3 regions of the Moritella sp. F3 genome follow, and region 1 is predicted to be linked to each of the others. Evidence: predicted binding sites of a transcription regulator. Region 1 holds the regulator's gene; each other region holds the start of a gene.
What was found. Region 1 encodes sigma-54, which starts transcription at its own class of promoters, with help from an activator protein. Its sites were predicted from a motif close to GTTGGCACGNNNNTNGNNT; they were not measured.
Positions count from the first base shown of each region.

Region 2: the regulator sigma-54 is predicted to act here: its motif matches at 8,236-8,254, upstream of JFU56_RS14525 (nitrate reductase).
Region 3: the regulator sigma-54 is predicted to act here: its motif matches at 1,639-1,657, upstream of glnA (glutamate--ammonia ligase).

Region 1 covers NZ_BLRL01000009.1:114,449-125,294, forward strand. The annotation lists gene murA (UDP-N-acetylglucosamine 1-carboxyvinyltransferase) at 1-469, opposite strand, end outside; gene JFU56_RS15310 (BolA family protein) at 481-738, opposite strand; gene JFU56_RS15315 (calcium/sodium antiporter) at 1,065-2,033, shown strand; gene JFU56_RS15320 (KpsF/GutQ family sugar-phosphate isomerase) at 2,089-3,060, shown strand; gene kdsC (3-deoxy-manno-octulosonate-8-phosphatase KdsC) at 3,062-3,610, shown strand; gene lptC (LPS export ABC transporter periplasmic protein LptC) at 3,607-4,167, shown strand; gene lptA (lipopolysaccharide transport periplasmic protein LptA) at 4,190-4,651, shown strand; gene lptB (LPS export ABC transporter ATP-binding protein) at 4,667-5,392, shown strand; gene JFU56_RS15345 (RNA polymerase factor sigma-54) at 5,441-6,961, shown strand; gene hpf (ribosome hibernation promoting factor) at 6,993-7,280, shown strand; gene rapZ (RNase adapter RapZ) at 7,492-8,355, shown strand; gene mgtE (magnesium transporter) at 8,502-9,863, shown strand; gene pmbA (metalloprotease PmbA) at 9,960-10,846, opposite strand, start outside.
Region 2 covers NZ_BLRL01000008.1:89,469-100,314, forward strand. The annotation lists gene JFU56_RS14485 (hypothetical protein) at 1-343, shown strand, start outside; gene JFU56_RS14490 (GGDEF domain-containing protein) at 340-1,449, shown strand; gene JFU56_RS14495 (BCCT family transporter) at 1,745-3,361, shown strand; gene JFU56_RS14500 (putative quinol monooxygenase) at 3,544-3,819, shown strand; gene JFU56_RS14505 (LysE family translocator) at 4,023-4,652, shown strand; gene JFU56_RS14510 (alkene reductase) at 4,723-5,823, opposite strand; gene JFU56_RS14515 (MFS transporter) at 5,839-7,002, opposite strand; gene JFU56_RS14520 (LysR family transcriptional regulator) at 7,114-8,037, shown strand; gene JFU56_RS14525 (nitrate reductase) at 8,293-10,846, shown strand, end outside.
Region 3 covers NZ_BLRL01000013.1:33,743-44,588, reverse strand. The annotation lists gene typA (translational GTPase TypA) at 1-1,217, opposite strand, end outside; gene glnA (glutamate--ammonia ligase) at 1,735-3,144, shown strand; gene JFU56_RS17825 (DUF4124 domain-containing protein) at 3,267-3,785, shown strand; gene glnL (nitrogen regulation protein NR(II)) at 3,889-4,941, shown strand; gene glnG (nitrogen regulation protein NR(I)) at 4,953-6,368, shown strand; gene JFU56_RS23210 (response regulator transcription factor) at 6,558-6,677, opposite strand; gene JFU56_RS17805 (DUF5666 domain-containing protein) at 6,762-7,892, shown strand; gene JFU56_RS17800 (PilZ domain-containing protein) at 7,973-8,581, opposite strand; gene JFU56_RS17795 (hypothetical protein) at 8,792-8,986, shown strand; gene JFU56_RS17790 (permease) at 8,983-10,846, opposite strand, start outside.

The DNA of each region.
Region 1 (10,846 bases):
GCGCGCCTTTTAAACGGCCATCAACGCGAGCTTTAATATAGCCTTCTTCAACGTTAATGTTTGCTTGCATCATTTCTAAACCATGAATGTGTAGATTCACTGGGCGAGCGCCAATTGCACAGCCACCCGGTAAAGAAACATCTGCAGTCGAGAATTTAGCCGTTAAAGGACCAAGCGCTAAAATTGATGCTCGCATGGTTTTAACTAATTCATATGGGGCTTTTTGACAGTTAACCGTACCAGCAGTGATAACAACATCACCCTCTGCATTACGCTCTGCTTGCGCACCCAGTTCACGTAACAACTGTAACGTGGTTTTAATATCTCTTAATTCTGGCACATTCTTAAGAATGATAGTTTCATCACTTAGTAACGTTGCAAATAGAATCGGTAGTGCCGCGTTCTTAGCACCCGAAATAGTCACATCGCCATTTAACTGACAAGGACCTTTAATTAAAAACTTATCCATTCTAATCCAGCCTAAGAAGGTAATATAAATTTACGTTCGCGAATCCATTCTTCAGGTGTGTATGCCTTGATGGTTAACGCATGAATACTATTTGATGCAATTTGCTCTTTTAATGGCGCATAAATAGCTTGTTGTTTTTTTACACGGCTCATACCGACAAACATCTCGGCGACAGCAATAACGTCGTAGTGGCTGCCTTCACCTTTCACGTGTAATTCCTGGAACGTATACTCATTTTCCAGCAATGTTTTTAATTCTTGAATATCCATAATACTAAAATCCTGTAATGCCGCCATTCTAAGCCAAGTTAAAAACTCTACATGCCACGATCGCAAACTGACTAAAACGATAGAGCAGCATGTTTAGTTTTAAGTGAATGACGTTCTAAATGAGAGAATCGCGCTTAAAACTAAAGTATTAAAATAGCCCAGTATTCTAAAAGCAATCGCTTTAATACACAATCCAAAACTATCACTAAGTCACGATTTTTAGGGCGTGATCATTCGATAGTCGACAAGATTTAACAATTTAGCTTTTCTTTCCGTTAAAAAAGACCGAAAATAGTACTCTTTTTTATCAACTTTTTAATTGGCCGATGTTAACTACAAATATTATTATTTTAATTCTGGGATTGATTGGACTTGTCATCAGTGCCGATAAATTCGTCTATGGCGCTGCTGGATTAGCCCGAAATCTTGGTATCTCACCGCTTATCATTGGCCTTACTATTGTAGCGATGGGTTCATCTGCACCAGAAATGATGGTCGCTGTATCGGCATCGCTAAATGGCGCTCCCAATACGGCAATCGGTAACGCGATTGGTTCAAACATAACCAACATAACCTTGGTTTTAGGCTTAACCGCATTATTAAAACCCTTACTCGTCGGCTCTGCAACCATCCGTAGAGAGATCCCGATGGTATTAATTACCACGATACTTGCCGGTGTTGTGCTTTGGGATTTAAAACTAGAAATGTATGAAGGTGTAATTTTATTATTATTATTCTTCATTACGATTCTAACGTTAACAATTTTAGCATTAAAGCGTCCAAGTGATGATCCGATTGCCGACGAACACAATGATGACGTACCTGAAGGCGTGCCAACTTGGAAAGCAGTGGCATGGTTAATTTTCGGTATGATCGCCCTGCCTGTTAGCTCTAGCTATCTTGTCGATTCAGCAGTCGTGATCGCACAATACTATGGCATGAGCGATTTAGTTATCGGCCTGACTATTATTGCGATAGGCACGAGCTTACCAGAACTTGCAGCATCAATAACCGGCGTTTTAAAAGGTGAAGATGACCTGGCAATGGGGAATATCATTGGGTCTAACATCTTCAACATTTTAGCCGTATTATCGTTACCAGGTATTTTAGCACCAGGTATGATTGATCCCGCGATTATTAGTCGTGACTTCTACTACATGCTCGGCGCAACGATCGTGATGCTATTAATGGCCATCGGCTTTAGAGGCCGTCCAGGTCGTATCAACCGTATTGAAGGTGGCGTGCTATTGGCTGGTTTTGTCGCGTATCAAGTTATTATATTTAGTAGTATTTAGTCATTATTGCTATTCTAGGCTAAGTATCAAATCGTATATTTATTAGGAAATAACCATGTCGAGTCAGTTCAATTATTGTCAAAGTGCGCTTAATGTCATTGAAATAGAAGCCGCTGCGATCACGCAATTAGGTCAATATATTGATACGACCTTTACAGGTGCTTGTGAGTTACTTATCGCCTGTAAAGGCAAGGTTATTGTAACCGGCATGGGAAAATCAGGGCATATTGCTAACAAAATTGCGGCGACACTCGCCAGCACCGGGACGCCAGCATTCTTCGTGCATCCCGGTGAAGCCAGTCATGGCGATCTGGGCATGATCGAACGTGAAGATGTGGTCATCGCCCTCTCAAATTCAGGTGAGTCTGATGAAATATTAGCACTGTACCCAGTATTAACCCGTTTAAGCATACCGATCATTGCGATAACGGGTAACACCAATTCAACCATGGCTCGTGAAGCAACCGTTAGCTTATGTGTTAAGGTCGATAAAGAAGCTTGCCCATTAGGATTAGCACCAACCTCGAGCACCACTGCAAGCTTAGTCATGGGGGATGCTATTGCCGTCTCTTTACTTGAAGCGAAAGGTTTTACAGCCAATGATTTTGCCTTATCTCACCCAGGCGGTAGCTTAGGTCGTAAGTTATTACTGCGTATTTCCGACATTATGCATAAAGGTGACGGCATACCAAGCGTACAACAAAACGAAACGATTTCTGATGCCTTATTAGAAGTGTCTCGAAAAGGCCTAGGGATGACCGCTGTCACGAACGCCGATAAGCTGGTTGGTATTTTCACTGACGGTGATTTACGTCGTATTTTAGATGCACGTATAGATATTCACCAAACCCCTATCAGTGCAGTAATGACCGAAAGGTGTGTTACTATTAATGAACATATATTGGCTGCAGAAGCCCTCGCCGTCATGGAAAATAAGAAAGTTAACGGCTTAATTGTTGTTAATGAAAAACAAGAACCAGTCGGCGCCTTCAATATGCATGACTTACTACGCGCAGGTGTACTATAAAATGATCAACACGTTATACGGTCCAATCTCACAAGATATTTTAACTAAAGCAAAAACATTAAAGCTGCTTATTTGCGATATAGATGGTGTTTTTTCTGATGGTCGAGTGTATATGGGTAACGATGGCGAAGAGCTGAAAGCATTCCATACCCGTGATGGTTTTGGGGTTAAATCGCTACTTAATGCAGGTATTGAAGTCGCGGTCATCACCGGCCGTCAATCAACGATTGTCGCTAACCGTATGCAAGGGTTAGGGGTTAAGCACGTCTATCAAGGCCAGGACAACAAAGTCGTTGCCTTTAACATGCTGCTTGAAAAATTAAACATATCACCAGAACATGTAGCCTATATTGGTGATGATGTTATCGATTTACCGGTAATGAATCTATGTGGGCTCAGTGTTGCGGTTGCAGATGCACACCCATTAGTCAAAAAAGGTGCTGATTTTAGCACCTCTATTCGCGGTGGTTTTGGCGCAGTAAGAGAACTCGCAGACCTGATCTTATTAGCGAAAGGGATTTTAGACCAAGCACAAGGTACTTCGGTATGAATCGACAAAATGTAGGAATAGTAATCCTCTTTTTGTGTGCCCTTGGGATATGGCGATTTTTTTCGCCTAATGAAGAAATAACAGCACCAACATCAACCGAATATCAACCTGATTTTACTGCACAAGTTCTCCGTAGCGTTGAATTTAGCCTTGAAGGAAAAATTATACGTCGCACTTTTGCAGATAGCATGGAGCATTATGGTGAGTTAGGCATGACAATGTTCACTAACCCCGTTATCATCCTTTATGATGAAAATGCACAAGCGACGTGGAAGATCAAAGCTAAAGAAGGTAACTTTAGCAGTGAAGATGTCGCCATATTACGCGATGATGTTATCATCAAAAACATGGCTAAAAATGATTATATCGATGTCATCACAACCAGTTATTTACAATTAGAACTCGCCGAAAATTTGGTGCGTAGCGATCAATTAATTACCATTACTGGCGACTTGTTTAATCAAACAGGCATTGGCCTGGAAGGTGATTTAAAACAAGAATACATGACAATCCTTAAGCAAGTTGAAGCGATTTATACTAATGATGAAAAAATATAAAGTTTTACTGTTAACATTATTCATGAGTAATTCAGCACTCGCATTAGAGTCTGATTTCCAAGAAAATGTTGTCGTGAATGCCAAACGTCAAGAAGTGTTTATTAAAGAGAACCGCGTTATCTTTTATGATAATGTGGTGGTAACTCAAGGCACTATATTAATTCATGCTGATAAACTAACGGTATTAAGCTCTAACGGCAAAGGCACCGAAGTAATGATAGCGACGGGGAACGTAGCTACTTTTTACCAAGAACTAGATGACGGTAAAAAAATTAACGCTGAGTCTAACGAGATCCGCTATGAACTTGGCAAAAAACGCTTAACCTTGTCAAAGAATGCCCGTTTACGCCAAGCTGATAGTGAAGTTAAAGGTGACAAGATCATCTACCAAATTGATAAACAAGAAATGATAGCCGAGAGTGGCAAAAATGAATCCGATCGCGTGATCACTATTTTCACTCCTGAAGACACCAAAACTAAGTAGAGTAAGTAAATTCATATGGCGCGTTTAAAAGCATCACACTTAGCAAAAAGTTACAACAAACGTAAAGTGGTTTCAGATGTGAGTCTGGAAGTTGAATCCGGCCAAATTGTTGGCTTACTTGGGCCTAATGGCGCAGGTAAAACCACTACCTTTTACATGGTGGTTGGCTTAGTAAAGCGAGATCATGGACAAATCTTCATCGATGACCAAGAATTAACCCATGAGCCTATGCATATTCGCGCACAGCAAGGTATTGGCTACTTACCACAGGAAGCCTCTATTTTTCGCCGCTTATCAGTAACAAAAAATATCATGGCTATTTTGGAATTACGCACAGAATTAAGCCGTTTTGAACGTGAAGAAAAATTAGAAGAATTATTAGAAGAATTTCATATCACCCATATCCGCGACAGTTTAGGTATGAGCTTATCAGGTGGTGAACGCCGTCGTGTAGAGATTGCTCGCGCACTCGCTGCAGATCCGAAGTTTATCTTATTGGATGAACCATTTGCTGGCGTAGATCCAATTTCGGTTGGCGATATTAAGAAAATCATTCAGCATTTACGTGACCGCGGTTTAGGTGTGTTAATTACCGATCATAACGTACGTGAAACGCTTGATGTATGTGAACATTCATATATTGTTAGCCATGGACATTTGATCGCTTCAGGTACTTCTGAAGAAATTTTATCCAATGAAAAAGTAAAAGAAGTATATCTTGGAGATCAATTCCGACTATAGTTTGATATTGATATTTAGCCGCATTAAGGAAGAGAGAGTAGTCGTTAGATGAAGCCATCATTACAACTTAGGATGAGTCAATCTCTGGCAATGACGCCACAGTTACAACAAGCGATTCGATTATTACAACTATCGACCTTGGAGTTACAGCAAGAGATCCAAGAAGCGCTAGATAGCAATCCACTATTAGAACAAGAAGATCCTCATGAGTCGCCCGCTAACGACGCAGATAATCATAACGCGCATGATGACCACAACCATGATGCTAATAATGATGCAGCGCCGACCGATAGCAGTCAAATTGAAGTGGGCGATGCGCTTGCCAGTGAATCGATGCCCGATGAACTACCCAATGACAGTAACTGGGATGACGTTTACACCCCACAAATACAAAACCACAGTAGCGGCAGCGCCGGAATTGATGGCCTAGATCAAGTTTACCAAGGTGAAACCAGCGAAGGTTTATACGAACATTTGATGTGGCAAATGGAGCTAACCCCTTTTTCTGACATCGATCACGCGATTGCAGTCGCAATTATTGACGGTATTGATGATCACGGTTATCTCACTCAAACTTGTGAAGAGATCCTGAACAGCGTTGATATCGACCACCAAGAAGTGGACGCTAACAACGATGCCAAGATTGAATTAGACGAAGTCGAAGCGGTACTAAAACGTATTCAGCACTTTGATCCCATCGGCGTAGCAGCACGTTCACTGCAAGAATGTTTATTGATCCAACTCCAACATTTACCTAAAAATACCCCTTGGTTAAGCGAATGTCAGCAAATAATCCAATCTCATATGGATTTATTAGGCAATCGCGACTACCGTCAATTAAGCCGTAAAACAAAATTAAAAGAACCCCAGCTCAAAGAGATCATGCAATTAATTCAGAGCTTGGAACCAAGACCAGGCAATGTCATTGATCAAACAGAAGGGCTTTACGTTATACCTGACGTGTTAGTAAAGAAAAAAAATAATCAATGGGTGGTAGAGTTAAATCCTGACATTGTGCCAAGATTAAAGGTGAACAATGAATATTCTAATCTTTCGACAGGTAACCGCAACAGCAGCGATGGGCAATTTGTTCGCACCCACGTCCAAGAAGCAAAGTGGTTTATTAAAAGTTTAGAAAGTCGTAATGACACCTTACTAAAAGTGACAAAAAGTATCGTCCAGCGACAGGTTGATTTTTTTGAGTATGGTGATGAAGCCATGAAACCTATGGTACTCAACGATATTGCCGAAGAAGTTGAGATGCATGAATCCACGATATCACGTGTGACGACGCAGAAGTTTATGCATACCCCACGTGGGATCTTTGAATTGAAATTTTTCTTTTCAAGTCATGTAAGCACGGACAACGGTGGCGAATGTTCATCAACCGCTATCCGAGCATTAATTAAGAAATTGGTCGCGGCAGAAAATGCCAGCAAGCCATTAAGTGACAGCAAGATTGCTGATTTACTTGCTGATCAAGGTATCAAGGTCGCTCGACGTACTATTGCAAAGTATCGAGAAGCACTGAGCATACCGCCATCTAATCAGCGCAAGAGTCTATTATAGGACTCACCTAACCTTCATAAGGGAGACGTATATGCAAATTAATTTAACAGGTAGACATGTAGATATTACAGATTCACTGAAAGATTACGTTGATAGCAAGTTTTCCAAATTAGAACGACATTTCGATCACATAAACAATATCCACGTGATCTTAAATGTCGAAAAATTACTGCAGGTTGCAGAAGCAAAAATACATTTAAATGGGGGGGAAATTTTTGCCGTACATGAACATAACGACATGTATGCTGCAATTGATGGCTTAATGGATAAACTCGATAGGCAGGTCATTAAACACAAAGAAAAATTAATTCGCCATTAATTTTAGCCCCACAACAAATAACCTAAAGGAAAACCACTTTTCCTTTAGGTATTACTTTAAGTATTAATAACGCTGACATAATTAAAACATATCATATCCACACCAATTACGGGATAATGAGCATTCTTTTATATTGCTACAGCTTTAAAATTAGCAACCTAATTTTAGCTATGGTAACGATATATTCGCTGCGCAGATATGGGGACAGAACATGAAATTAATAATCGTCAGCGGCCAATCAGGATCCGGTAAATCAATTGCTTTACGGGTACTTGAAGACTTAGGCTACTATTGTGTAGACAACCTACCTGTTACCTTGCTCCCACAGCTACTACAAACCTTAAATGAAAAAACTGAAAAAGTGGCTGTCAGTATCGATGTACGTAACCTCCCAACTGACAAAAAAGAATTAAATGACATTATTACGGCGCTAAAAGCCAGCACCGACCTAACCAGTTTATTCCTCGATACCAATAAAGCTGTACTTATTAAGCGCTACAGCGAGACGAGACGACTACATCCATTAACCAAAGATGAGTTATCGCTATCTCAAGCAATTGAAATAGAGGAAAAACGCTTACGCCCTATCGCCTTGCATGCTGATTTGAAAATCGATACCACCGAGCTCAATATTCATGAGCTGAGCGAGCAAATCAAAGAACGTATTCTAGGTAAGAAAAATAATCAATTGGTGTTGGTCTTCCAATCATTTGGTTTCAAACATGGCCTACCAATGGATGCTGACTATGTATTCGACGTGCGATTTTTACCTAACCCACACTGGATCCCAGAATTAAAACCGTATACAGGTCTGGATGAACCGGTGATTAGTTACCTCAGCCAACAACCAGAAGTAATGAGTTTTGCACTGCAAATCGAAAATTTATTAACGACCTGGTTACCGCTGTTAGAAAAAAATAATCGCAGCTATGTCACTGTTGCAATTGGCTGTACTGGCGGCCAACACCGTTCTGTCTTTATTGCAGAGCAGCTAGCGAAATACTTTAAACTGCAAGATCGAATCGTGCAAACCCGTCACCAGACATTAGAAAAAAACAAACACAAGATCAGCTAAGCACTACCTTAGCCAACGTATTATCAATACCATATAATGAATTATGATATTTTATGTAAATGCTGATTATAAATACAGATTAAGCTAGAATTGTCCGCATCAGCGGGCAAGGTCTTGCACAAGAATAATAAGAATGGGGACGACATATGCTAGAACAAATGGAGCATGACAGTACACACCTGCGTTTAAGTGAAATGAATGAAGCGCTCGACAGCGGTATGTTTGTTCACGTAAAACGAATGCTCAACCAAACGCCCCCTTGTGATATTGCATTATTACTCGAATCATCACCACCAGCTGGCCGTAAAGTCTTGTGGCGGTTAACCGACTCTGAAATGCAAGGTGAGATCCTTGACGAGCTAAATGAAGACGCCAAGACCAGCATTCTAAAACTGATGGATACTGAATCACTGGTTGCTGCAACGGAAGGTTTGGATACCGATGACCTCGCCAATATTCTCCGCAGTCTACCCGATAGCATCTATCAAGAAGTTATCACGCAAATGGACACTCAAGATCGCCATCGTCTAGAAGCTGCTATGGCCTATCCAGAAGATACTGCCGGCAGCATCATGGATACGGACACCATTACTTTACGTCCTGATGTCACTGTTGATGTGATCTTACGTTATATTCGTTTGCGTGGAGAATTACCTGAAGCCACTGATACGTTATACGTTGTCGATAAAGATGACCGATTAATTGGCGATGTACCTTTAGCCATGCTACTCACGACAGATCCCAACAGTGTTATTAGCACCATCATGGATCGTCAAGCTGAAACCTTACCAGCCACGATGGATACTTCTGAAGTAGCCAAACTGTTTGAGCGTCATGATTGGATCTCAGCCCCCGTACTTGATGACTCAGGGAAATTACTCGGTCGTATTACCATTGATGACGTGGTTGATATTATCCGTGAAAATGCCGAGCATGACATGATGGGTATGGCCGGTATGGATGATGACGAGGATACTTTTGCTCCCGTTATCCAAAGTACCAAGCGTCGTACACTCTGGCTTGGGGTTAATTTAATCGCGGCACTCACAGCCGCATCCGTCTCGAATATGTTTGAAGCAACTTTAGAACAGCTAGCAACATTGGCTATTTTGATGACCATTGTCCCTAGCATGGGTGGCATAGCTGGTAATCAAACACTTGCACTGGTTATCCGTGGTATGGCGGTTGGCCATATTAGTGATGAGAATAGTCGCTGGTTAATTGGTAAAGAAGCCATGGTAGGGGCACTGAATGGCGCTATCTGGGCCATCTCTATCGCTATTATCGTGTCATTATGGAAAGGCGACCCATCTCTTGGCCTGATCATTGGTGGCGCGATGTTTATTAATATGTCGATGGGCGGATTGGCTGGCGTCGTGATCCCCCTGGTGATGAAAAAATACAATATCGACCCGGCATTGGCAGGCGGTATGGCATTAACAACGGTTACCGATGTAGTTGGTCTATTTGCCTTCTTAGGCATGGCAACGTTGGTCTACGGCGCTTAAATAACGACGGTATTTACATCACATAGTCTTATAAATAAAAAAGCCTGTGTTTCATAACACAGGCTTTTTATATTCAATACTTTTTACAGTTAATCACTAGTTGCCCGCGATCTGCATTGATTCTAATAATGTAGACCCCATCAAAATGCTACTACGCACATCAATATCGCTACCCACTGCAACAATGTTTTTAAACATGTCAGTTAAGTTACCCGCAATCGTGATCTCGTGAACAGGATATTGCAGTTCACCGTTCTCAACCCAGAAACCCGACGCGCCACGGCTGTAATCACCGGTAACAATATTCACGCCCTGTCCCATCAGCTCAGTCACTAATAAGCCCGTGCCCATTTGACGACAAAGTTGACCTAATGTTTCGCCTTTACCTGTCACGTTCCAGTTATGAATGCCACCAGCATGACCGGTTGTTTGCATACCTAACTTACGGCCGCTGTAGCTCGTTAATAAGTAGCTGTTTAAGATACCTTGCTCAACCACATTTAAATCTTTAGTGCGTACACCTTCAGCGTCATACATAGAGGATGCTAAGCCACCCATAATATGTGGACGTTCTTGGATGTTTAACCATTCAGGGAAAATTTGCTCACCCAACTTATCCAGTAAGAAGGATGATTTACGGTATAAGCTACCGCCACTGATACCCATCACAAGTTGGCCCATTAAGCTACTAGCAACATCATGGTGAAAAATGACAGGGACATTACAGGTATCAATCTTACGTGCACCTAAGCGGTCTACAGTGCGATTAACAGCTTCAGTAGCTATCTGTTCAGGTGTCCACAGTTTACTTGCGTCACGCGCCATTGAGTAGCCGTAATCACGTTCCATTGCGCCATCTTCTTCGGCAATCAATACCGAACTCATACTATGGCGAGTACTCGCGTAGCCATTTACCAGGCCATGGCTATTACCGTAGACTTTAATACTGCTGTGACTGGTAAACGCACCTTCGCTGTTCACAA
Region 2 (10,846 bases), on a different contig from region 1:
AACGACATTATTACCTTGGAAAAAGCAGGAACATCGCTACTTAGGGGTCTACCTTGAAAATATCATCAAGCATGTTGATGGCAATGGTTTAGAAACGATACATGTACATGCAAAGAATGATTACAGTGTGCAGATATCTGGAGCAGAGTTACAGCAGCATAAGTACATGCTGGCTTATGCCATTAATGATGAAATGATAACTCGGCGACAGAAGGGGCCGTTAGTATTAATGCGTGATTTGAGTCGTATTAAAGTCGAGGATATTCATGAATTAGATATTGTGATTAATCTGGTTTGGTTTGTTGAAAGAATTGATATTAACTGTGGAATTAAGCACGGATGAAAAATAAATACACAGCAACAATATGGTTACCTTTGACTTTCATCATATTATTTGAATTGTGTTTAGCTGGTTTTATTACATTGAGATATGATCAGAGTAACAAAAATGTCATGCGCAATGTTGAGTCGATACGGGCATCATATTGGGGCTCTTGGTATTTTGGCAAGGAGCTGTCACGACTTGAAGCGCAAATAAAAAAGGCTATATATTTAAATAAAAACGATAACGAGGCAATCTTAGAAAAATTAGACTTTTTAATTGTTAGTTATGAATATTTAGCACTCGATGAAAAAATATCTCCTTTATTGCAAAGTTATGCGGTTAATATTTTGCAAGAAAACATTGTTAAATTAGATAAGGTCGCACTACCAGTTTTAGCAAGAGAAGATCCTATTAACCAATACCCTGATATTTTAACGATTGTTGAAAAATTGAAGCTAGGCCATGACAAGATTGTATTTTTTGAGTTGAAAGGGAGTGATCTTAATCTTTTTACAGATGAGGTTAATCGTAACCAGGAGAGGTTGTTATACATCATCTATAGTGCATTTTTGATTGGTACTCTATTAATTACAGTTTGGTCAGTGACATACTTGAATTTCAAACGAACCCAAAAACAGTCAAATATAGATGAGTTAACACTGCTCCCCAATAGAAAACATTGTGTTGAATTGATCACTTTAAAAATGCAAAAGAGCAAACCGTTATGCTGCTTTTTTATTGATCTGAATGGATTTAAGCAGATAAACGATACATTAGGCCATCACACTGGTGATGAAGTATTGAAAACGATTGCAAAAAGAGTGTCTTATAGTATTGGTGGTGAAGATATCTTCTCTCGTATTGGTGGTGACGAATTTATTCTTATTTTGTGTGATTATGGTGACCGTATAAATGTAGATACGATTGTTGAGCGGATCATGGAGCAAATACAGCAACCGATTAATATCGGGGGTAAGACTGTCACTGTCGGCTCTGCGATAGGTATTTCTTTTTCATCTGAGGAGGTTAATACGGTAAATAAATTATTTTTGACAGCCGATTCTGCAATGTATGTAGCGAAGGGATTAAAAGAGGGGAGTTCGAGTAATTATCAGTATTATTAACAGATCTGTGTAGTTACTTTTTTGATATAGTTTATTATTATCGATATAAATAATTCATCGTCAAATGCAATAATTCTCCTGCCAATTTAAACATATTTTTATACATATTTATATCTTGCGGCCTTGTTTTCGATTAAAATAAAGTTTAAACGGCGGTTGTTTGAGTTTTGCCACATTTTTTGCTACTCTTTTAACCGATTTTTTATCACTTGGTTCATTATGGCTTTAACTAATGACCCTTTCGTTTTTACTTTTCGATTAAAAAGTATTGCAGGATATATGCTCAGCATAATTTATGGATAGCTCGTTAAACAAAAATAGTTCGTTAAATAAAAATAGTTCGTTAAATAAATATAGTATTGAAACCACTGATTACCAAGTTGGTCAAGATAATGTACAAAAATGGGGTTTCGATATACACAACCCTGTGTTCGGCATTAGCGCCGGCCTTATTATCTTTTTCCTCTCAGCACTCCTCCTCGTAGACCCAGCTACCGCAAAAGAAACATTAAACACTATTAAAAATGGCATTTTAGCTGATTTCGATAGCTTCTTTATGTGGTCAACTAATTTCTTCGTCTTTTTTATTGCCGTATTAATCGTATCACCGCTTGGTAAGATCCGTATTGGTGGTAAAGAAGCAAAATCTGAACATTCAACGATCTCGTGGCTAGCAATGTTATTTGCTGGTGGTATGGGTATCGGTCTGCTGTTCTGGGGTGTTGCTGAACCAACGGCTTATTTCACTAATTGGTGGGGAACGCCATTTAATGTTGAACCGTTAACTGCTGAAGCAAAGTCATTAGCACTTGCTGCAACGATTTATAACTGGGGTATCCACGGTTGGGCTATCTACGGTATTGTCGCGCTTGCGTTGGCTTTCTTTGCTTATAATAAAGGTCTTCCTCTTTCAATCCGCTCTGTTTTCTACCCGATTATTGGTGATAGAGCTTGGGGCTGGGCTGGTCACGTTGTCGATATCTTAGCTGTACTTGCGACGCTATTTGGTCTTGCGACATCGCTAGGTCTTGGTGCACAGCAAGCGACGAGTGGTATCAACCATGTATTTGGCACCGATGGTGGCATTGGCATGCAACTGGTCGTGATTGCCTTTGTAACCTTAATTGCAATCTTCTCGGTTATCCGTGGTATCGATGGCGGCGTTAAAGTATTGAGTAATATCAATATGGTGTTTGCTTTTGCACTATTGATTTTTGTTCTGATCATTGGTTTTGATGTTGTTACTGTTGCAATCCCTGAAACTTTAATTGCTTATGGCCAAAACTTTATTGGTTTAAGTAATCCACATGGTCGTGATGACACTGCTTGGATGCAAGGTTGGACGGTATTTTACTGGGCTTGGTGGATTTCATGGTCACCATTCGTAGGCATGTTCATTGCGCGTATCTCTAAAGGTCGTACTGTACGTGAATTCTTGTCTGCTGTTGTCTTTGTTCCAACGTTAGTGACGTTAGTTTGGATGGCTACATTTGGTGGTATTGCTATCGATCAAGTCGTGAATAAAGTGGGTGAATTGGGCGCGAACGGCTTAACTGATTTATCATTATCTTTATTCCATGTGTACGATGCACTGCCGTATGGTGATGTGTTATCAATATTGTCGATTATCTTAGTATTAATCTTCTTCATTACATCATCAGATTCAGGTTCACTTGTAATCGACAGCATCACGTCTGGCGGTAAGATTGATGCGCCTGTACCACAGCGTATATTCTGGGCTGTAGTAGAGGGAACTATTGCTGGTGTTATGTTATGGATTGGTGGTTCTGAAGCACTGCAAGCGTTGCAAGCGGGTGTGACTATTACCGCATTACCGTTTACGTTTGTATTGCTGCTGATGTGTGTGAGCTTAATTAAAGGCTTGAACTCAGAGCGCCATTTATACAAGTAATGATTTAGCGTTAATTAAGCATAAAGCTTAATAGGATAAATGCCGACGGCCTCAAATGTATATTTGAGGCCGTTTTTTGTTTTAGGCAGATCGCAAAAATTAGACCTTGTAATGTAAACAGGCGCTATTACGTTATATTTTAGATTGAGGATTATTTATTTTAAGCGTATCAGGAGCTAAAGATGAAAAAAGTTATTCTAAAAGGATTTATTATAGTCCCAACTGCGGACTTGTCTGCAGTGAAGAAAGCACTTATTAGTCATAAAGAACTGACACGTAATGAACCGGGTTGTTTAATGTTTAATGTCACGCCGTCAGAGATTAATCTTAATCGTTTTGAAGTATATGAAGAATTTATTAATAAAGCGGCTTTTGAACAACACCAAGCCCGAGTTAAAGGCTCTGCTTGGGCTAAAGCGACAGTCAATGTACAAAGGCATTATGAAATTTTAGAGTAAGTCTAATGGACTGAAAATAGCTGATGTTAAAGTTGGTGGTGTTGTAATTAAAATAGGATTTGTGCACGTTTTTGAATATTAATTATGCTTAATCATAATTGATTCTTTGAGACTGTGGGAGTCGCTATGCTACAGTTCACTTATATACAATTCGTTATTAAACTTAGTTGTTAAGCTTGGTTATTATTTAGAGAGAGTTATTGATGTCCTTTGAGTCTGCTGTTACATTTTTTATCGCGATATTTATTTTTGGTATTACGCCAGGGCCAGGTGTATTTGCCATTTTGGCTCGTGCAATGGTTGAAGGTCCTAAAAAATGTATCATGTTGGCAATGGGCATGATTGGTAGTGACGTTATTTATTTGATTTTAGCGTGTTTTGGTCTTGCAACGATCGCAGAGAATTGGTCTGAAGTGTTCACGGTGATTCGTTATCTTGGTGCGGCTTATCTGATTTATCTTGGTTATAAAATGATTAAAGCCTTGCCGCAGATTAAGAGTGATATTCAAGCTGAAGCAGATGCGCAAAAAGAAGGTGCTATGTTGGCAAGTTTTACGCAAGGTTTTCTAATTTCAGCATCAAACCCAAAAGTGATCCTGTTTTATATTTCGTTTTTACCAACGTTCATCGACCTAACTGTTCTTAAAGCGCAAGATATTGCACTTGTATCCGTCTTGTCATCAATTGCGCTAATGTCGGGTTTAATGCTCATTGCTTTTGGTGCCAGCCGTATGGCGGGGATGTTAAAAACACCGGTAGCACATCAGCGATTAAACCGAGGTGCAGGCAGCATTATGATCGCCGCAGGTGCGTATTTGGCGGTGAGTAAATAGTATTTCATCTGTATTGAAAACAAAATAAAGGCTTACCTCGGTAAGCCTTTATTTTTATTATAGGTTTTGATTAATTTGATTTCGTATAAGTTGGATAGTCAATATAACCAGCGCCATTCCCGCCAAACAGCGTGGCGCCATCAAGATCTGCTAGTGCGTAACTGTGCTGCAAGCGTGATACTAAGTCTGGGTTTGAGACGAACGGGCGACCGAAAGCAATTAAATCAGCATAACCTTTCGTTAGTACTTCTTCAGCACGCGCTTGTGTGTAACTGCCCGCGACAATAATCGTATTAGTGAAGATGTTACGTAGTTCAATACGGAAGCTTTCTGGGATCTCTGGGGCATCATCCCAATCAGCTTCAGATAGATGCATGTAAGCGATGTCGCGTGCTTGTAGTTCTTTTGCCGCTTGAAGAATCGTGGGTACAATCTCTGGGCAGTTCATGTCTTTGAAGGTAATGAAGGGAGCAAGGCGCACGCCGACTTTATCAGCGCCAATTGCAGCTATCACAGCATCCACCACTTCTAATAGAAAGCGAATGCGGTTGCTACTTGTGCCACCATATTGATCTGTGCGTTTGTTTGAGTTTGTACGTAGGAACTGATCGATAAGGTAGCCATTGCCACCGTGGATCTCGATACCATCAAAGCCAGCTTCTATGGCTCGCGTCGCTGAATTAGCGAAGTCGTTAATAACGCGATCTATATCTGTTTGCGTCATTTCTCGCGGTTGAATGCAGTCAACCATATTGCCATTACCTTGCTCGTCAGATATCCATACTTGAGTTTCTACAGGAGCCAATGCTGACGGTGCAATCGGTAGTTCACCTTGTTGAAATGTTGGATGAGAAACGCGGCCAACATGCCACAATTGACAGAACATGGCTGCGTCTTGCTCATGGACTGCGCGGGTGATTGGTTGCCAGCCATTAACGTGTTCATCGGTATAAACGCCAGGCGTGAATGAGTAACCTTGTGAATCATCAGAAATTTGCGTGGCTTCAGAAATGATTAATCCGGCGTTAGCACGTTGCTTATAATAAGTCGCCATCAACTCATTTGGTACATTGCCAGGTTGGCTAGTGCGTGCTCGGGTCATTGGTGCCATTACGACACGATTTTTTAGGTCTAATTGTTTTAGTGTCGTGCTTTGGAATAATTTACTCATGATGCTTACCTTATTTTAGCCGTTTAATGTGGATTTGTTTACTTTAGTGATGAACAGTAAGCCAATCACGGGAACGATGATGGCAGCGTAAGGGATCATGCTCGCCCCCATACTGCTATCAAGCACGATACCGCCAAGGATGCCGCCGAATGCGTTGGCCAAATTGAATGCCGAGATATTTGCTGTGGCCGCTAACTCTTGACCTTCGCCGCCGTGATTCATGACTCGAAGTTGCATTGCAGGTACATTGGCAAACGATGCTATGCCGAATATAAATGCGGCGATGACAAAAAGTATTTCGTTATCAATAACTAAACCGACTAATACTAATGAAAGGATCATAGCTATGGCCCAGAATAGCGATGCTTTGTTGAGATTTTTGTCTGCTGAACGGCTACCTAGGGTGTTACCTATGATGAGACCGAGACCGACAATCACTAAGATCCAAGTAACCGCATCTTCGCCATAACCGGTAATGTGCATCGCGATAGGTGCAATATATCCGTATAGCGTCATGAAACCCGACCATGCAAAAGCAGTGATCGCTAAACTCATTAATAACATGGGATTTTTGAATGCCATAAGCTGGGCTTTAATATTCTTAGCTTCGCCATGACCAGTTGATTTGATCGACATTAGAATGAAAACCATGGCCACTGCACCGAATGCAGCAACTGTCAGAAACGTGTTGTGCCAGCCGAACTGCAAGCTGATCCAAGTACCTGCTGGCACGCCGAGTACATTGGCCAGCGTTAGACCTGCAAACATTTGACCTACAGCGCGACCAGCCATTTTTTCTGATACCAGGTTTGTTGCTACAACCGCACCAATGCCATAAAATGGACCCTGTACCAGTCCGGCAATGACACGGCTCACTAATAATAATTCGTAGGTTGGTGCCAAAGCAGACAGTATATTACCGAGGATAAACAGCACCATTAACCCAGTCAGTACCGCTTTTTTATTAAAACGCGCTAAATATATCGTTAAGATCGGCCCGCCAATGACAATGGCTAACGCATAAGCACTGATTAAGTAACCAGCCTGACCCTCTGTTATGGAAAGTGATACTGCTATTTGCGGTAGAATACCGGCGATAACAAACTCTGCGGTGCCAATCGCAAATGCGGCGAGTGTCAATATCCAAACCTGGAAAGGCATTTTTTCTTTTTCAATCATCGTGGTTATCTCTGTTTATAATATGCTGGTTATTATATTCATTCGATTTATTTTGATAATTGAGTAAAATACGAAATCATTATTCGGATAAGCCGAACAATAGGAGAGGGTATGGATAAATTTTCTGATATGACTATGTTTGTCAGCATTGTTAAACACCAAGGTTTAGCGGCTGCTGGGCGTGACATGGGGCTCTCTCCCGCGACAATGACCGCAAGATTACAAGCATTAGAAGAAAGATATGCAGTGAAGTTATTGAATCGAAGCACTCGACATATTGCATTAACCGATGCTGGCGAACTTTATTATCAGGCTGCGCTGGAAATAATCGCTAGTGTTCATGAGACTGAAAACCGCTTACAAAATGTGGTCGAAGACGTTAAGGGCTCACTCAAAGTGTCGGCGCCAAAGGATATAGGTAAGCAATATATTCAGCCTATATTATCCGACTTCTCTAACCGTTATCCCGATGTCGTGCCTTATTTATACCTCAATGATCGGATATCAAATATTGCTGAATCAGGGATTGATATCGTTATTCGTTATGGTGAATTGGCTGATAGTAGTCTTATATCAAGGCGGCTGTCATCAAGTTGGCGAGTATTGTGTGCATCACCGGAATATTTAGCAAAGCGTGGTGTGCCTTTAACACCTGAAGCGTTAGTTGATCATGATTGCTTAGTTATGTTACGTGGGAACGAAGAGTTAAAAACTTGGCATTTCCAACAACAAGAACATAAAACAACAATAACAGTGGCTGCAAAACGGTTGTCTGATGATGGTGAGGTTATTAGGCTGTGGACATTAGCAGGGGCGGGGATAGCACTTAAATCCATTGTTGATGTGCAAGATGATATTAATAGTGGGCGCCTTGTGACAGTGCTTGATGGCTATATGAAGAACTTTAATACATCAAGGTCCGTATCGAGTGCTGACTTAAATGTGATTTATACCAGCAAGCAGTATCAACCAAAACGCATTCGCTTGTTCCTGGATTTTTTGTTTGAGAAATTCAACAATATGACTCAGCAATGAAGTTAAATCTATTCATCTATTTGTGATAACAATAGGTCGCACCAATGTGGTGCGCTTTATTTGTTTTAGCACTGCTTTAGCACTATTCTTGCGCTTAAAGCCTTTCTATTTTGGCAATAAAGTCATTCGCTACCCTTGTATTCGAGTATCTGACCTTATTTTCCTGTGATTTTTAATTTGTTACCGCTAAACGTTAGACTTGGCTGATTTTTTGCTTTATTCCTTGGTATGAACATGCGCAACCAAGGATGATATATGCAAAAGCTAAAGCAACAACCCAAATGGGTTAAAACCACATGTCCTTATTGCGGCACCGGTTGCGGTGTCGAAGCGCAAGTAAATCAAGATAATTCAGTCACGATCCGTGGTGATGAATCTCACCCTACCAATTTAGGTAATCTTTGCTCAAAAGGATTAACGCTAGCCGATACCCTAGTCCCAGAAGGACGTCTTACCGAATGTTATATTCGTGGTCAAGCGCAGAGTATGGAAACCACATTAAGCTATGTCGCCTCTTCATTTAATAAGGTGATCGCTGAGCATGGCCCAGATGCCGTTGCCTTTTATGTATCAGGGCAGCTACTTACCGAAGACTATTATATTGCCAATAAATTGATGAAAGGCTTCATCGGCAGTAGCAATATCGATTCTAATTCTCGTTTGTGTATGTCTTCTGCCGTAGTTGCGCATAAGCGTGCCTTTGGTGAAGATGCTGTCCCCGCTTGCTATGCAGATATCGAAGCTGCCGAGCATATATGTTTAGTCGGTTCGAATTTAGCTTGGTGCCATCCCATTTTATTTCGCCGAATAAAACAGGCAAAAATGGCGAATCCAAACTTAAAAATTACCGTGATTGATCCACGTCGAACCGATACGTGTGATATTACCGATCTACATTTAGCCATTCGTCCGGGGACGGATGTGGCGTTGTATAATGGCTTGTTGGAGTTTTTGGACCAAGAGAATGCTTGCGATCTTACCTATATCGTCGAGCATACTGAAGGATTTGAAGAGGCTCTAAAATCTGCATACCAATCAACACCAAGCTGGGGAGAGTTAGCTGAATTTTGTAATCTTGAACTCGATACTATGTTGGATTTTTTCCGTCGTTTTACCGATATCGATAAAACCCTCACCTTATTTAGCCAAGGGGTGAACCAGTCAACCAGTGGTACCAACAAAGTAAACGCGATTATTAACTGCCATTTAGCGACAGGACGTGTCGGTAAACCGGGGGCAAGTCCATTTTCAGTGACCGGTCAACCAAATGCGATGGGCGGCCGCGAAGTTGGTGGTCTTGCAAGTATGTTAGCGGCGCACATGGATTTTACGCCAGAGAGTCATGCTGTGGTGAGTGAGTTCTGGCATACCGATAAGTTGGCTACCAAAAATGGTGCTAAAGCGATCGACATGTTTGATCAAGTGCATCAGGGGAAGATCAAAGCGATTTGGATCATGGGCACGAATCCAGTGGTAAGTTTGCCTGATTCAGACAAAATTCAGCAGGCGTTATTAAATTGTCCGCTGGTGGTTGTGTCTGATTGCATTGCTAAGTCAGATACGATTGCTTGTGCTGATGTACTGTTACCTGCACAAGGCTGGGGTGAAAAAACTGGTACAGTGACAAATTCAGAACGCTGTATATCACGCCAACGTGGCTTCCTATCAAGTGTTGGTGAAGCAAAAGCAGATTGGTGGTTATTAGCGGAAGTCGCTAAACGCATGGGCTTTACCAAGGACTTTAGCTTTGAGTCAGAGGCTGATGTGTTTACTGAATATGCGCAGATGACAGGCTTTAAACAAGATACTTTACCAAGGGGTTTAGATATTGCTGTATTAGCTGAACAAGATTATGACCAGCATAAACCGATGCAGTGGCCGATAAAAGGCAACAAGTCACAAGTGCGGTTATTCACCGATGGTCAGTTTTCGACGCCGTCAGGTAAAGCGAACTTTATTGCGCTTTACCACAAATCAGCAGCAAGTTCAGTTTGCCAAGATTATCCGATGATCTTAAATACCGGTCGTAATCGAGACCAATGGCACAGTATGAGTCGTACCGGTTTAGCCACCAAGCTTAATGGGCATATGCCTGAGCCGTTATTGTCGATTAACCCGCTAGATTTAACAGAACGTAGTATTGCTGATGGCAGCTTAGTTGCGGTTGAAAGTTTACAAGGTAAGTTATTAGTGCGTGCGCATGCGACAGTAAGTCAAAACTCAGGTGAATTATTTCTACCTATTCATTGGAGTCGTCAAAATGCCAGTGCAGGGGCTATATCAAGTCTCGTCGCGGGGCATACCGACCCATTATCGGGGCAACCAGAAAATAAATACACACCAGTGAGTGTCAGTACATGGTCACATGCATCGCGCGCTGCGTTGTGGAGTCAACGCCGCCTGCAAGTGGCTAAGATATTGCCTATGGTGGATTACTGGGTTGAACGTCGTTTAGAGCAGGGTTTTCTATATTATCTTGCTAGTGTTACTGCTCCTGCTGAATTCTTCCAACAATTAAAACTCGCTCTACATAACAGTTATATGACTAAGCAAGTTGATTACGAGAATGTGGCAGAGCAGAAATACCGTTTTGCCATGAGCTTTCAAGAGAACCTTGATATTAGCTTAATGGTGACACCTGCTAACGACATTGACGATGATACCTGGTTAGCTAGTTTAACCTTGTTGACGCCCGATATTGGTTTACGTGCCACGTTAAAGGGGGAAGCTAAAACACCGCCAAGCCGGATGATATGTGCGTGTCATCAAGTGACAGAATATGACATTATTGAAGCCGTAAAAGCAGGTG
Region 3 (10,846 bases), on a different contig from region 1:
TCAACAGTCAATGTTTCCATTGGTTCGTGTAGCTTACCGTCAATCATACGTTCGATAACTTCAGGACGAGATACTGCTAGCTCGAAACCTTCACGACGCATGTTTTCAATTAAGATACCTAAGTGAAGTTCACCACGGCCAGATACTTTAAATTTATCTGGATCAGCAGTTTCTTCTACTTTAAGTGCAACGTTATGTACTAACTCTTTGTTTAGACGGTCAAGGATGTTACGTGAAGTAACAAATTTACCTTCTTTACCACAGAATGGTGAGTTATTTACTTGGAACGTCATTGTTACAGTTGGTTCATCAACTGATAATGCTGGAAGCGCTTCAACATTGTTCTGTGCACAGATAGTGTCAGAAATTTTAAGTTCGCCTAAACCAGTGATTGCAATGATATCGCCCGCTTGTGCAAGTTCAACATCATGACGTTCAAGACCTAAGTAACCTAATACTTGGCCAACTTTACCTTTACGTTCTTTACCGTCAGAACCAACAATAGTAACTGCTTGGTTAACTTTAACAGAACCACGTGAGATACGACCAACACCGATCACGCCAACGTATGCGTTGTGATCAAGTTGCGAAATTTGCATTTGGAAGTCACCGTCACGATCGCCTTCTGGTGCAGCAACACCGTCAACAATAGCTTGGAATAAAGGTTCCATGTTTTCAGTTGCTTCTTCTGATTCAGCGTTAGCCCAACCATTTAGTGCAGAAGCGTAAACAACTTTAAAGTCTAGCTGTTCATCAGTCGCGCCTAGGTTATCAAACAAATCGAAGATTTGATCCATTACCCATTCAGGACGAGCACCAGGCTTATCAATTTTGTTGATAACAACAATTGGCTTAAGACCGTGTGCGAATGCTTTTTGTGTTACGAAACGCGTTTGTGGCATAGGACCATCAACAGCATCAACGATTAGGCAAACACTATCAACCATAGACATAATACGCTCAACTTCACCACCGAAATCGGCGTGTCCTGGAGTATCTACGATGTTGATACGGTAATCTTTCCATGTAATTGCAGTATTCTTAGCAAGAATTGTAATACCACGTTCTTTTTCAAGATCGTTAGAATCCATTACACGTTCTTCATTACCACCACGTGTTTCTAAAGTACCTGACTGTTCTAATAACTTGTCAACTAAAGTCGTTTTGCCGTGGTCAACGTGAGCGATAATCGCAATATTGCGTAGTTTATCTAGCACTGTGATGCCTCTATGTTTTTATATGGGTAAAAATTAGGCAGTATTGTAACCGCCTCGCTGTGATCTACCTAGCAAAATTTTGACGCAGAGTAAAATGATTGCATTTTTTTTTATTTAAAAAGCGGGCGATAGGCCTGATACGGGCTTTTAGCACACAAGTTAAAGTGCAATTAAAGTCTTTATGCCGTTATTTATCGACACTATATAAGATATAAATATTCAACATTATTTGAATACGATTTTACTGGTAATCGTTGAAAATAAACCATAATATCGAACAGAGTAAGAACGAATGTACAGCTTCAATGCTTACCCGTTTGACGCACTAAAATGGTGCGCTCCACGCACAGTAATAGTGCGCACACCGGTTGACGCAAGCGAATACATGTACATTAAAACATTTAAATCAACAACTTAAATAGTTGGCACATATATGGCATTATTTAGTTTATGATTGTTTACAGTCAACAACTTTAAATGAAGCCATCATATTGATGACACCGGAGGTTATTTTATTATGTCAGCAGAAAGCGTATTAGCTCTAATTAAAGAACAAGACGTTAAATTTGTAGATTTACGTTTTACAGATACTAAAGGTAAAGAGCAGCACGTTTCTCTACCACATCATCAAGTAAATGCCGGCTTCTTTGAAGAAGGTAAAATGTTTGATGGTTCATCAATTCAAGGTTGGAAAGGCATCGATGAGTCAGATATGGTATTGATGCCAGATCCGGCAACAGCTGTACTTGACCCGTTCACAGAAGCAACAACACTGAATCTACGTTGTGACGTACTAGAACCAGCAACAATGCAAGGTTATAGCCGTGACCCACGCTCAGTAGCTAAACGTGCACTTGCATACTTACGTTCAACTGGTATCGCAGATGACGTATTCTTTGGTCCAGAACCAGAATTTTTCCTATTTGATGATGTTAAATACAAAACAGACATGTCAGGTAGTATGTACAAAATTGACGCTGAAGAAGCTTCTTGGAACTCAGATAAAGAGTACGAAGGCGGCAACATGGGTCACCGTCCAGGCGTTAAAGGTGGTTACTTCCCAGTATCACCAGTTGACTCTGCACAAGACATCCGTAGCGCAATGTGCTTAGTAATGGAAGAGATGGGCTTAACAGTTGAAGCACATCACCATGAAGTAGCAACAGCCGGTCAAAATGAAATCGCAGCATTATTCAACTCAATCGTTGAAAAAGCCGATGAAGTTCAAATCACGAAATACGTTATCCATAATGTTGCACACGCTTACGGCAAAACAGCAACATTTATGCCTAAGCCATTAGTTGGCGATAACGGTTCAGGTATGCATTGTCACCAATCACTACAGAAAAATGGCGAAAACATTTTTGCTGGTGATCAATATGGCGGTCTATCTGAAACAGCGCTTTACTACATTGGCGGCATCATCAAACATGCTAAAGCAATTAACGCATTTGCTAACCCTGCAACTAACTCGTACAAACGTCTAGTTCCTGGTTTTGAAGCACCTGTAATGCTTGCTTACTCTGCACGTAACCGTTCTGCATCTATTCGTATCCCAATCGTACCGTCTGCAAAAGCGACACGTATTGAAGTACGTTTCCCAGATCCAGCGGCTAACCCATACCTTGCATTCTCTGCAATGTTAATGGCGGGTATCGACGGTATTAAAAACCGTATTCACCCAGGTGATGCAATGGATAAAGATCTATATGACCTTCCTCCTGAAGAAGCAGCAGAGATCCCACAAGTGGCAGCATCTCTAGAAGAAGCACTTTCTGCACTAAATGCTGACCGTGAATTCTTAATTGCTGGCGATGTAATGGCACACGATACTATCGATGCATACATTGAGCTTAAAGCTGAAGAAGTTGAAAGACTGAACATGACAACTCACCCAGTTGAGTTTGAAATGTACTACAGCGTATAATTTGTTATTAATACAAATTAATCTAAAAAAACCCGCTATTTAGCGGGTTTTTTGTTTGTTAATTTTATGTAACTAGGTGAGAATAACCATATAGATCAAGAAGCAATAGACAGGATGTCGTTATGCAACACGCTATATTATTAATACTATTACTCACCAGTTACACCAGTACGGCCGCTATTTATCAATGGACTGATGAACAAGGCATTACCCACTTTTCAGATGACGAAAGCAAACCTGAATCGGCAACTAAAATTAACGTCAAGCTAACACCACCATCGATAGGTTCACTGACCCAATCTCGAACACCTGTAGCAAGTACTGCAGTACCGACCACCCCTGATACTCCTTTACCCATCACGATTAGTATCAACAGTCCTGTCGAGCAACAAACCTTGCGCAGTAATAATGGTGAGATAATCGTGTCAGCCAAACTCAGTCACACTCTGACCTACGGTTTAAACATTCGCTTGTTAATTGATGGCGTGATCCATAGCGAACAAATTGATAGCCAATTTACGGTCCATAATATTCCGATTGGCACACATAAGTTACAGTTACAAATAATTAACAATTTAGGCAAGGTAATTGCATCATCTGAGCTAATTACTGTTTATTTACATCGTTTTAAAGCTAATTAACGCATAGCAGCTTTAATTTCATCACGCTGTGCAGTAGTATTTCAATAGTGGCACCAAAATGGTGCAGAGCGGTAACGAACAGTAATCCTGATAAGGAAATACCATGATCATGATCCCTGAAACGCAGCAGTCATTGCTCAACAACTTAGTTTCGTCAGTTTTCGTGCTCGATAATGATCTGCATATTAAATATCTCAATCCAGCTGGAGAACAGTTATTAGGATCAAGTGCCACCCGTGTACTGGACATGAAAATAACCGATGTCATTGAATACACAACGCTAGATTTATCGTTACTCGCAAGCACGATTAAAACAGGCCAAGGCTTTACCGATAATGAAGTGTCATTGGTGATTGATGATCGCCAACTGCTAGTTGAAATATCCGCAACGCTAACCAACTTTGGTGCTGATACCTGTATTTTGATTGAAGCGAGGCAGATCGATTTACAAAAAAAAATCAGCCAAGAGCTTTATCAGCACGTACAGCAACAAGCTGCGCAAGAATTAGTGCGTGGTTTAGCCCACGAGATTAAAAACCCACTGGGTGGCTTACGTGGCGCAGCGCAATTACTGGAAAAAGAACTGCCAACAGCAGAGCTAAAAGAATTTACCGGCATTATCATTGAACAAGCCGACCGTTTACGCGCACTTGTAGATCGCTTACTAGGGCCACAAAAACCCGGTAAGCAAACTATTTTAAATATTCACTCCGTAATTGAAAAAGTGAAACAACTTGTCGAATTTGATTTACCGGCGGGTATTATCATCGAGCGCGATTACGACCCTTCGATCCCTGATTTTGAGATGGAACCGGATTTATTACAGCAAGCACTACTGAATATTATTAGTAATGCAATTCAAATTCTAAAACATTCCGGTACTATAAAAATTATTACTCGAACAGCGCATCAAGTGAATATTCAAGGACAGAAATATCGCCTGAGCGCTGAAATCAAGATCATTGATAATGGTCCCGGTATCCCTGAGCATATCAAAGATACCTTATTCTATCCGATGGTCACAGCCAGACAAGGTGGCACCGGACTTGGTCTGTCTATTGCACAAAACCTCGTGAAACAGCATAAAGGCAAAATTGAGTGTACTAGCTGGCCAGGGCACACTGAATTTGCCATCTATCTGCCATTAAGAAAATAAAGGATTAAACTATGACAACAGCAACAGTTTGGATTGTCGATGACGATAGTTCTATCCGCTGGGTACTTGATAAAGCACTAAAATCTGAAGCATTTAATACCGTTGCATTTGCTGAACCACATGCTTTATTAAATAAATTAGAATTCGAACAGCCCGATATTATTATTTCTGACATCCGCATGCCGGAAATGACCGGTTTAGAACTCATGGATAAAATCCACGCTATCCATCCAGATCTACCGATCATTATCATGACGGCACATTCCGATCTCGATAGTGCAGTGAACGCTTATCAGGCTGGTGCATTCGAATACTTACCAAAGCCATTTGATATCGATGAAGCAGTATCTTTAGCAACTCGCGCAGTAACGCACGCCAGAGAGCAGTCAAAGAATCGCCGGAGAAATAACAAAGTTGCTCCCGTGACTGAAATTATTGGCGAGGCACCTGCAATGCAGGAAGTTTTTCGCGCTATTGGGCGTTTATCTCGCTCATCAATTAGTGTATTAATTAATGGCGAATCAGGCACAGGTAAAGAACTTGTTGCCCAAGCATTACACAAGCACAGCCCACGGGTAAACAATGAGTTTATTGCCTTGAATATGGCTGCGATCCCCAAAGACTTAATTGAATCAGAGCTATTTGGCCATGAAAAAGGGGCTTTTACCGGTGCCGCAAACGTCCGCAATGGTCGGTTTGAACAAGCTAATGGCGGTACGCTGTTTTTAGATGAGATTGGCGATATGCCGATCGATATCCAGACTCGGCTATTACGGGTATTATCCGATGGCCAATTTTATCGTGTCGGTGGCCATTCACCGGTGAGTGTCGATGTTCGCATCATTGCCGCAACCCACCAGAACTTAGAACAAAAGGTCGCTGATGGTAGTTTCCGTGAAGATTTATTTCATCGCTTAAACGTGATCCGAATTCATATCCCCTCATTGAATGAGCGCCGTGAAGATATCCCCAAATTAGCCAATCATTTTTTAATTAGAGCGGGTAAAGAATTAAGCGTCGAGACCAAAATTCTCAGTAAGGAAGCCCAAACTTACTTAGCCAATCACCACTGGTCCGGTAATGTTCGTCAACTTGAGAATATTTGCCGTTGGTTAACGGTAATGGCCAGCGGCCAAGAAATTTTTATTGATGATTTACCACCCGAGATCACCAATGAACAACCAGTGAAACTAAATAATAGTGGTGCAGAAATTGGCGATTGGCGTAGTCAATTAAAGACGTGGACAGCGCAGCAATTAGCATCAGGGCAAAGCGATATTCTTGCTGAGGCCATGCCCGACTTTGAACGTATCATGCTGCAGACGGCATTAGAGTATACTCAAGGCCATAAACAAGATGCGGCAAAACTATTGGGCTGGGGTCGTAATACCCTCACCCGTAAATTAAAAGAGTTGGATATTAATTAATACGCATTAACCTATATTATTACTTAACAACATCATCATCAGTCAATTTTGTCGCAAGTGCATGTACTGATGATGATGAATCTAAAGAAAAATAAATCGTCACCCAAAATACATCATCATCGTCAACAATGCTGAGCAACCACTACACCCGCTCGCATATTCGTTCAACAATAATCAAACACCACACATTCACAACTCGATAGCCGCTTTACCACGATAAGTAAAGTCCACAGTGATCTCAGCTAGGCCTAAGTAATCAGCGATAGTCTCTGCTATATTATAATGACCATCAACAATTAAAACGTTCATATCCCGCCTTCACGAACACTTCACATAGTTACTTATATTATGCGCTCAAATATTGATATCACCCGACAATTGAGTAGGTAAATCATGAAAAATTTATTTTTAGTTACCGCTATTTCAGCATCGTTAATGGCTTGTAATAGTGATGATAACCAATCAGATTCAGATCTAACACTGCAAGGTGTCGCTGGAACGATTGAGTTAGTCGATCTAAGCACCAACCAAATAGCCGTGAATGGTCATCGCTACAATGCTGATAATATTGCTTATAACACCACCCCATTGGCGCTGAAGCAACTGCAAAAAGACATGTTAGTTAATATCACGACAAGTGGCCAAGACAGTACTCAAGTTCGATTAAATCCAACTATTGTCGGTGTTGTAAGCAATGTAAACCATACTGCAAAGACTTTTACAATTAATGGTGTTGCGCTCACTTTCGCAGAGTTATCCGATGATATTGATAATGGAGACTGGGTAATGCTGTCTTCTATTCCAGCTGCTGATGGCGGTTATACTGTACTTTCAGTCGTTGAATTTGATGATGTCGACTTAATCGGTCAGGCTGAAATTGAAGGACTAATCTCAAACTTAACAAACACCGAGTTTCAACTCGCAAATACGATCACTGTCGATTATAGCAATGCCGTCATTGAGGATAACGAAACGCTCAGAAATGGTCAGTGGGTTGAAGTCAAAGGCACGTACAATAATACCTTTAACGCGACAGAAATTGACGTAGAAGATTATGATGATTTAGGCGATGACAGTGAAGTAGAAGGTATTATAACTTGGGTTGCCAACGATAAAACTAGCTTTGAATTAAATTCACGAGGTCGTTTCTTGGTAAACAGCCAAACTCAATTTGCTGACGGTAACCAAAATAACTTAACTGCAGGCCAAATGGTTGAAGTTAATTCGGTTAAACAAGGCGATAATCGCTTAGCAACAGAAATTGAGTTTGATGAACAAGATAATGATGACTGGGAGCAGTTTAAATTTGAGTTCGACGGTATAGTGAGTGATATCACACGAACAGCAGGAATAGTGACATCATTTAAAATGAATGCCCAAACGAATCAAGTAATACAAGCAGATGCTAACACGGTTTACGACAAACTGAATCAAGCTAACTTTGTTGATGGCATCGATGTTGAAGTTGAAGGTGTGATCATTGATAGTGATTTCGTCGCGCGTGAAATAGAACTCAATGATTAAGACAACATAATTATAATATCTCATCACTGATACAGCGAATAGCAGTTAGTCGGTACCTTCAAGCCCATTAGCTGCTCATTTTAATCATGCAAAGCATCGTGCTGCTCGATAATATAATCATGTAATATTAATGTCAGTTCATCGTTAATATTAAATTTTAACGCTAGTCCTTTAATATTATTCTTCTCACTTTCAATCCTTACCACCGTCGCATCAACTAAGTGAAAACCACGCTGCGGAATCTTTAGATAAAAGCGTAGATTAGCCCCCTCTTTCAGATTAACACCTGACGATGTAAGTTGCAGTTCACTACACAACATGAATAATCCCGAGGTGGAAATATTGCTGACAACACCTAATAGCACATCACCTTTATGATCGAATATTTTCAGTCCTTTCGGTGCTGCAAAACGCCAATAGCGGCCGCCGCCACCTTTATGATCAATAATATCTGGCTGCCCCAATTCCTTTAGTTCATCATCGAGTAAATAAAGCGGAAAGCGATACTCCTCTTGCTCGCGCTGAGCAACAAGTACAATATCACTCGATTGTGCTAAGACATTAAGCAGCTGTTTCGATATATCCGACATAGCAATATCATTGCAGCTATGAGCAGCTTGGCTATCGATGACTTCCTGTAATAAATTAAGCTCATCTTGGCTTAGTATATCGCTAACTTTTTTTGGCATGAAGTAACCGTCCCTGATTTAGCATACTTGCCTCCTTTGTTCGTATTCAAAATTCATCGGTAATGAATACTTAGTTTTCTGTAACTATACTAATCTTAGTAAACCAGATCAGATTTGACCTTGCAAATGTAAAACGAGTAAGCTTGATCTTTATACATAAAATTGCGTATTAACAGAGAGTTATTTCTATAAAACCACAAGTAGGCCAGCATGGAAGCAAATATAGACAACATAAATCAAGATATCAATATCATCGACACGATAGAGGTAGAAGGTGAATTTATCATGGAGCAGCGTCACCGCCATGAACGGCGGCAACGTCTATTAAAGCATAATCCCCGTTACGAACGTCGAGTCAGTAAACGACGCGACGCCCGTAGCAGTAAGATTGATATCACCGTCTAATGGTGATGATGTGGTTTCGCATTTCTAAAACTATGCGGTAATAACTCCAGCATAAAGCTACGTGCACCGCGACGTAAAATACTAATCGCAAATAACACTGTCACTATCGCTAAACTAGCATAACGCCACCAATCATCTTGCCAATGTGGCGCTAACGTTAACCAAGGTTTCGGTAACTCAGGTACCCAATACATAATGCCTAAGCCTAGTAGTAGCGCGACAGTGACAATGGCCATCACGACCGCCATCGCAATCTGCTTACCTTGATTGTCTTTAATAAAGCGATACAAATCTAAGTTCAATGTGGGTCCGACTAAACTAAAGGCCACAACCGCACCAGGAGATACGCCAGCAACCAGCATAATGGCCAGTACAGGCGTAATACCGGTGGCACAGAAGTGGAACGGCAAGGCAATCAGAATAGCCAATACAACCTGTAACCAAGGTTCTTGCTGTAAGAACTCCCAGCCAATGGTTGGCGTAAATGTCGCTGCCGCAATCAAACCAAATAATACCCAAGGTGCGGTATGATCAATAAGATGTGAAAAACCATGTTCAAATGCACGTTTAAGGCGTGACGTTGATGCCTCTAACTCTTCGGTCGTCGCGCAAGTATCGCTATTCAAGTCATGCTTTTTGAATAATGAACCAATAAGTAAGCCTAACGTCACCGCTAATATAACCGCCATCACTAAACGTATACCAACCCATTCAACACCCAACAGCGGTAATGAAATAAGTAACGCATCAAAGCCAATAACAGGGGATGCAACTAAGAATGAAACCGCTAATGCAGAACCACAACCCGCTTTAATCAGTTGCTTATACATACCTGATGCATCGGGTATGCAAATAGGCAATGGCAAACCAATGAGTGTGCCTTTCAATGCGCCAGCAACTGGGCCCGTACTGCGTAATTGACCGACCATATTAAAGGCTGGTTTCACAAAGTTAATCAGCCAAGTAAGGATATAAGCGAATAATAACGCTGGCGCGGCATGTAACGACAAGCTCACAAAGCGTAATAAGGTTTCCGCTGTTTCATTGCCATGTGCATGCCCAGCGTGATCATTATCAGCTGCTGCATGGTCATCATGTCCTACATGGTCATCATGTCCGACATGGTCATCGTGTCCTACATGGTCATCGTGACCGACATGGTCATCGTGACCGACATGGTCATCGTGACCGACATGGTCATCGTGACCGACATGGTCATCGTGACCGACATGGTCATCGTGACCGACATGGTCATCGTGTCCGACATGGTCAGCTGAGTGTAATTCAGCTGAGGTGACAATCTGTGATTCGACAGTTACAGGGGCATCATGATTATGCGGCGCATAACCTAACCAATGTGGCAGTAATACCGCAAGCAAACAAATAGCGCCAATTAAGCTGCCTGTGCCAGCGGCAAATTTATCTCGTTGCGTTTCTTTACCGTGTTCTTGCTTGTAGGGCTGGTGAAATACCACATGTAAGATAGAGCCCATGACTAACGCTTGGAACCAGATCAACCAATTACCGCTATCGTGCGCAATCAGTTCTCCACCTAACCAAGTACCAGCAACCGTCGCTAAGGACATTGCAGTTAAAACAGCCAATGGTAGCGCACGGCCATAATGCGGTCGTAATAACCACCACACAGTAAGGCCAACAGGGAAACGATGCAGTACCACACCAATCGCTAATAAATAAGCAGTCTGGTCATCTTCAATGGCCAGCGCACCACCATCGGTGATCGCATGTAAGACTAAACCTAGCACACCTAATATCAAAGTAACCGAATGGGTTTGCTTGGCGATTTTATGGAATACTTTCTCAACCATGCCAGGGCCAAATAAGCCAACCAACATTAAT